DNA from 3 places in the Enterocloster bolteae genome. Region 1 is predicted to be linked to each of the others. Evidence: riboswitches for the same ligand, from Rfam matches in the RefSeq annotation. Region 1 holds a riboswitch; each other region holds the start of a gene.
What was found. A riboswitch is a leader RNA that binds a small molecule or an ion and turns the genes downstream of it on or off. The one in region 1 is predicted to bind thiamine pyrophosphate.
Positions count from the first base shown of each region.

Region 2: linked by a shared signal. The riboswitch ahead of CGC65_RS10180 (thiamine-binding protein) and the one ahead of thiW (energy coupling factor transporter S component ThiW) in region 1 are both predicted to bind thiamine pyrophosphate.
Region 3: linked by a shared signal. The riboswitch ahead of thiD (bifunctional hydroxymethylpyrimidine kinase/phosphomethylpyrimidine kinase) and the one ahead of thiW (energy coupling factor transporter S component ThiW) in region 1 are both predicted to bind thiamine pyrophosphate.

Region 1 is NZ_CP022464.2:466,941-469,203, forward strand. Features, by position in the region: gene CGC65_RS02300 (Cof-type HAD-IIB family hydrolase) at 1-585, shown strand, start outside; TPP riboswitch at 735-844, shown strand; gene thiW (energy coupling factor transporter S component ThiW) at 1,041-1,577, shown strand; gene thiM (hydroxyethylthiazole kinase) at 1,601-2,263, shown strand, end outside.
Region 2 is NZ_CP022464.2:2,164,965-2,167,227, forward strand. Features, by position in the region: gene CGC65_RS10170 (NUDIX hydrolase) at 1-281, shown strand, start outside; gene CGC65_RS10175 (TIGR02452 family protein) at 285-1,100, shown strand; TPP riboswitch at 1,167-1,276, shown strand; gene CGC65_RS10180 (thiamine-binding protein) at 1,357-1,653, shown strand; gene CGC65_RS10185 (ABC transporter permease) at 1,622-2,263, shown strand, end outside.
Region 3 is NZ_CP022464.2:1,412,578-1,414,840, reverse strand. Features, by position in the region: gene cytX (putative hydroxymethylpyrimidine transporter CytX) at 1-343, opposite strand, end outside; gene thiD (bifunctional hydroxymethylpyrimidine kinase/phosphomethylpyrimidine kinase) at 356-1,147, opposite strand; TPP riboswitch at 1,296-1,405, opposite strand; gene CGC65_RS06635 (ATP-binding protein) at 1,485-2,263, opposite strand, start outside.

The sequences.
Region 1 (2,263 bases):
GGAATCCTGGACTGCTGCCAAAAGGAGGACATTATCTTTGATTTCATGACAGACAGAGGCAGCTATACCACAGCCGGGGAGGCACAGTTTAGGGCATGTTTTGAACGGAATGTGCTGCTTCCCATGGCGGAGTTTACCTATGAGGGAGTGAGAGACCGGTTCTCCTTTGTGGAGGAAGGACAGCTCTTTGAGCTGGGTCTGGCATTTTATAAAATATCGGTCATCCATGAATCGCAGGAGGTTCTGGGCAGAATTAAGGAGCGCCTGTCCGGTATAGCGGAACTGGCGGTTGCGTCTTCCTTTGCCACCAACCTGGAGCTGACCCACAGCTATGCCCAAAAGGGCCGGGCTCTGGCTTTTTACGCGTCCTCCAGGGGCGTGAGACCGGATGAAATCATGGCCATAGGAGACAGCGAGAATGACTATTCCATGCTGTCCATGGACATAAAATATACGGTTGCCATGGGAAATGCCATGGAGAGCATTAAACGTATCGCCAGATGCCAGACCCGCTCCAATATACAGGATGGTGTGGCATATGCCATAGAAACCCTGGTTCTAACCAGGGAGGCCAGGGCGTATTAGGTCTCTGAGTGATGGGGACGGAGCATAATTTTACAGGTGATAAGCAAAGAGTCCGCAGGCTCTGCCCCGGCTCTTTTTTTGTTGTATTCAGAAGGTATGTGAGAGTTTGAATGATTTCGGATTGACAAATAAATAGTCCGGTGCTATGCTAAATGACAACAGGGAGCTTGTGAAGCAGGCTGAGAGGAAGTAATCGAACTTCGACCTATCGCACCTGATTTGGGTAATGCCAACGTAGGGAAATATGAGACATGTATGTGTATTCAATGCATAATTTAAGTCCATATCCCGCGCGGTATGGGCTTTTTTATATCAGAGAAAAGTTCCGGCCTTTTGCGCGGTATGGATATAAGCAGGATTTAACGCTGTGCAGGAAATACGCCGCTGTACCAGAAAATATGCCTCTCTACCAGGAAGATAGGCGGGCTCCAAGTAAAAAACATGGAGGTATGACTATGAAAGTAAACATTAAAAAACTGGCGGTAAGCGCCATGCTGACAGCGGTGGCCGTGTCTTTATCCGGCTTTTCCATCCCCATAGGGGCATCCAAATGTTTTCCGGTTCAGCACCTTGCCAATGTACTGGCCGGTGTTTTCCTTGGGCCGTGGTATGGCGTGGGAATGGCGTTCTGCACATCCTTTATCAGGAATCTGATGGGGACAGGCAGTCTGCTGGCATTTCCGGGCAGCATGGTGGGCGCATTTTTAGGGGGGTATCTGTACCAGCGTTTCGGCAGACTGACACTGGCCTACGTTGGGGAGGTGTTCGGCACCGGCATACTGGGCGGAATGCTCTGCTATCCGGTAGCCACACTGGTGATGGGGAAGGAAGCAGCCATTTTTGCCTATGTAATCCCATTTCTTATGAGCACCATGTGCGGTACGGTCATTGCCGCGTTCCTGATTGGCGTGCTGTATAAGTCCGGGGCGTTTCAGTATATGAGGCGGATGCTGGATCTGGATGTACAGACCGGCAAAGCCATGGGAAGATAACAAGAAAAAGGATAAATCAGATAATGCAGAGACAATGGATGAAGGACTTAAGGGAGCGCTCTCCCAGAGTCCACTGTATAACCAATTATGTTACGGCAGGGGACGTGGCCAATATGGTCCTGGCCGCAGGCGGCTCTCCTGTTATGGCCCAGGGGCTGCATGAGGTGGAGGATGTTACCTCCATCTGCAGCAGCCTTGTCCTTAACCTGGGGACCCTGGAAGAAAGGACCATACCGGCCATGGAGGCAGCGGGAAGAAAAGCGGCCGGCCTGGGCCTTCCCGTTATCCTGGACCCGGTAGGAGTCACTGCATCACGGTTTCGCAGACAGACAGCCATTGATATAATCCGGAAGACATCCCCTTCTGTGATCCGGGGAAATGAGGCGGAAATCCGAGCCCTGAACCAGGAACTGAGAGGACATGAGACGGGCAACACCTGCGGTGTGGATTCGGAAACCTTTGGCACCATTGAGAGCCGCATGGAAACGGCCTGTTCCCTGAGGGACCTTACAGGCGCGGTTGTGGTTATGACCGGGGTAGAAGATGTGGTGGCCGGAAAAGAAAAAAAGTTTATTGTCAGAAACGGCCATCCCTGGATGGCCAGGATTACAGGCAGCGGCTGTATGCTGGACGGGCTTATGGGAGCGTTCTGCGGTCTGTATGGGGAACCGGGACTGGCCGGTCTG
Region 2 (2,263 bases), 1.7 Mb from region 1:
ATAACCGGGGGCTGGCATTTGACCACGCCAGAATCATATCCTGCGCCCTGGAAAGGCTTCGCGGAAAGGTGGAATACACGGGATTGGCCCTGCATCTGATGCCGCAGGAATTTACCCTGACACAGCTGCAGCAGGTATATGAAGTGATTCTGGACAAATGCCTTCTGAAGCCTGCGTTCCGCCGCAAGATAGCTTCTCTGGTGGAGGAAACCGATTCCTTTACGGAACGGGAAGGCCACCGCCCCTCGCGCCTTTACAGGAGGAAATGGGAGGAATTTTAAGATATGGACAGAAAAGCAATTGCAAGACAGACATTGGACATTATGGAAAAGGGCTGGTATGAGACAGAGGGAACGGTGGTGGAAATCAGAGCCCGCCAGCAGGAGTCAGTGAAGAAAAGCGTGCTTTTTACGCCGGAACAGGGGGAGCGGCTGCTGGAGCAATATGAGACGGTTACTAAAAAGACAGCAAAATATAAGTGCTGTACATGGAATTGTTCCACAGTGGATGCCATTCTTAAGCTGGCAGGAGAGAATCAGTGCAGATGCGCTGTCCTTAATTTTGCCAGCGCCAAGAATCCGGGCGGCGGATTTATAAACGGAGCCATGGCCCAGGAGGAAAGCCTGGCTGCCAGCAGCTGCCTCTATAAAACACTTACGGCCCACGAAACGTATTATAGGATGAACCGGGCATGCAGTACCATGATTTATACAGATCACGCCATATTTTCGCCGGATGTGGTGTTTTTCCGGGACGGAAGGTTTGGCCTGCTTAAGGAACCTGTGGAAGCGTCTGTGCTCACCCTTCCGGCTGTCAATATGGGGCAGGTGATCCTGAAGGGGGAAGACAGGGCTTTAGCAGAGCAGTCCATGAAGCGCCGCATGAAGCTGGCCCTTGCCATCTTTGCCTCCCGGGGCTGCCGAAACCTGATACTGGGCGCCTACGGATGCGGCGTGTTCCGCAATGATCCGGTTAAGGTGGCGGGCTGGTGGAAGGAGCTTTTGGAGCAGTATTTTCCCGGTGACTTTGACACCATTGTATACGCGGTTTTGGACCGCTCCGCCACCCAGGCGTGTTACAGGGCATTCCGGGATATCTGAAATGTGTGCATGACAGCTGCAGCAGTACCTATTGACTTTTAAAATGAGCCGTAGTATACTTGTCCCAACAATGAAAAGGGGTGCTGGAGTGGAATCCGGCTGAGATGGAATATGTTCTGAACCCTGATACCTGATCTGGATAATGCCAGCGTAGGAAGCCTGCAGAAGATGTGAATTTTTGTAAGTTTTATCCCGCCCGGACTATCCGGACGGGATTTTTTATTCCGTATGATTTGAAGAGAAAAGGAGAAATAATATGAACGCAAGCGTAGCAATCCAGTCACTTCCCAAGGCAGCAAATGACGAAGAATTAATCCGTATCGTGGACCAGGTCATCGACTACATCAAGAGTACGGGGTTAAACTATTATGTAGGTCCCTTTGAGACAACCATTGAAGGGGATTATGACCAGCTGATGGATATTGTAAAAGAGTGCCAGCATATTGCGGTCAGGGCAGGGGCGCCCTCAGTGGCTGCATACATTAAGGTTTCTTACCACCCCGAAGGAGATGTGCTTACCATTGAAAAGAAAGTCACCAAGCATCACCAGTAAACTGTGGTCTGTTTCAGCCATTCTCGCCATCCTTATCCTGTGGCAGCTTTCTGTATCCCTTGGTCTGGTGGAGGGATTTATGCTGCCTTCACCGGTCCAGGTAGCAGAGGCGTTTATAAAGGAATTCCCGGCCCTTATGGAGAATGCCAGGATTACACTGACCGAGGCAGGGATGGGACTTGTTTTGGGAATTGCCACGGGCTTTGGGGCGGCCGTGCTGATGGACCGGTTTGACAAGGCATACAAGGCATTTTATCCCATCATTGTACTGACCCAGACAGTGCCGGCTGTGGCCATTGCGCCTCTTCTGGTACTGTGGTTTGGCTATGAAATGACTCCCAAGGTCATACTCATTGTGATTACCACTTTTTTCCCCATAACGGTGGGGCTGCTCACCGGATTCAGGGCAGCGGACCCGGATGCTGTGAACCTGCTAAAGGCCATGGGAGCGGGCCGGTTCCAGATATTTTGCTATATCAAGCTGCCGGGTGCCATGGGCCAGTTCTTTTCCAGTCTCAAGATATCAGCCTCCTATGCAGTGGTGGGAGCCGTGATTTCTGAGTGGCTGGGCGGATTTGGCGGACTGGGCGTATACATGACAAGGGTTAAG
Region 3 (2,263 bases), 950 kb from region 1:
CGTTGGCAGCCAGCCCGCCGTCATAAATCATGATGGAGGTCCAGCCCACCAGCTGCAGGACATTGAGCCCGCAAAACAGCAGGCTTCCTTTCTGCCCAAAGCTCATCTTCACTGTTTCCATGGAGCTGCGCCTGGTATATCCGCCGATGAGTCCTGCCATGAACAGCAGGGCGCAGCCAATCACATGGCCCAGCACAATGGCTGCCAGCCCCTTTCCAAATCCCAGCGGCGCCAGATATGTGCCTGTCAGTATCTCAGCTATGGATACCCCTGCCCCAAACCATATAAGGCTGTTGGCAGACACGGAGGTCCCTTTTTCCTTTATACTTTTCTTTTCCTTCATGCTCATTCCCCCTTAATACTCGCCCCGGATGGCAAATCCATGATTCATTGGTCCGCTTCCCTTTCCCAGGTCCAGCTGGGCTTCCAGCGCGCCTGAGAGATATACCTTGGCCCGCTCCACGGCCAGGTCCATATCCATGCCCTTGGCCAGGTTGGAGGCAATGGCGCTGGACAGGGTACAGCCTGTCCCATGGGTATTGGGATTGTCAATCCGCCTGCCTTTAAACCATTTCAGCTTCTTGTCCCGGTACAGCAGATCGTTGGCATCATTGAGCTGGTGGCCGCCCTTAAGAAGCACGGCGCATCCGTAGCCCTCCCCGATGGCCCTGGCCGCCGTCTCCATGTCGCCGGGATTATGTATCTCCATTCCTGACAGCACCTCTGCCTCCGGGATATTGGGAGTCAGCAGGTTTGCCATGGGAAGAAGGACTTCCTTCAGCGCCTCTATGGCCTCACTGCTGATCAGACGGGAACCGCTGGTGGATACCATAACCGGATCCACCACCACATTGGCAGCCCTGTAAAATGCCAGCCTGTCCCCGATGGCCTCTATCAGGCCGCCGGAGGAAACCATCCCGATTTTTACTGCATCCGGGAAGATATCCGTAAATATGTCGTCTAACTGTTCCTTTAAAAAAGATGGAGTTACCTCCATGATTCCTGTTACGCCGGTTGTATTCTGGGCAGTTAGTGCCGTTATGGCGCTCATGGCATATACCCCGTGAGCGGTCATGGTCTTGATGTCTGCCTGGATACCGGCGCCTCCGCTGGAATCGCTTCCAGCGATTGTTAATGCTGTTTTCATTGTCATTCTCCTTTTCGCATTAATTTTATAAAGCGGCGGAAGGTGGTGCCCCCAATCCGCCGCCGGGAAGCTCCGGCGCCCATGCCTGATACCACACAGAATCGTCCCGCATATCAAAAAAGCGGAACACCAAAACAGGTGCTCCGCCGGCAATCGTCCGTTATGGTCCCTACGTTGGCATTATCCAAATCAGGTAATGGGTCTAAGCATGAACAGCTTACTCTCAGCCCACTTAAGTGAGCTCCCCGTTTATTTACAACTACCATTATACATGGTTTCAGGAAGATTGCAATGCTTTTATCTTGTCCTGAGCCGGAAATGAGCCGGAAAGTACATCCTATCCCAGGGCCCTGTCCACGATTTTCACCATGGCCGTAAAGGTGGTGTCATTGTAATCCACATCAAACTCATCCCCCGGCTGGTTCAGTATGCGCTTTATGCTCAGTATGCCCAGACCGCCGTCCCGTTTGCTGGACAGTATCCTGCTTCCGTTCTTTTTAATCTGCCCGTTGTAGGAATTTTCCACCAGCATCATAAGGTGGTCGTCCAGCCACCTGGCCTGGACCAGGATGAAACGCGGTCCTGTCAGGCGGCGGCATGCTTCCAGGGCGTTTTCCAGCAGGTTGCCGGTGACAATGCACAAGGTCAAATCGTCCACCGGCACATGGGCGGATAAATCCACCCTGGCAGTGAACTCCACCCCATCCTGCCTTGCCCTGGCGGCATACTCCTGCAAAAGCCCGTTTACGGCCTGGTTCTGGCAGAACACCATCTCAGCCGTCATGTCCAGCTCCCTCTTCAGATTCATCAGGTAATTGGTCCGCTCTCCCCTGTCCATGTTCAGAAGGGCATGGATGTGATGGCGGAAATCATGCTTGATGATGCGCACCTGTTCAATGTAATCCAGGGTCTGGTTATAATGCTCCCTCTGCTGGCTGATAAGCTGCCTGGCAAACTGCAGCTCCTCCTCTGTCCTGCGGCGGCACATGATTTCCAGGGTGCTGCTCAGAATAAGCACATAGAGCACCAGTATCATGATGCACAGCGCCAGATAGAACAGCACGTCCTCCAGTCCCCGCTCAGCCAGGGAACGCGATGAGAATATGGTGTTGTTCC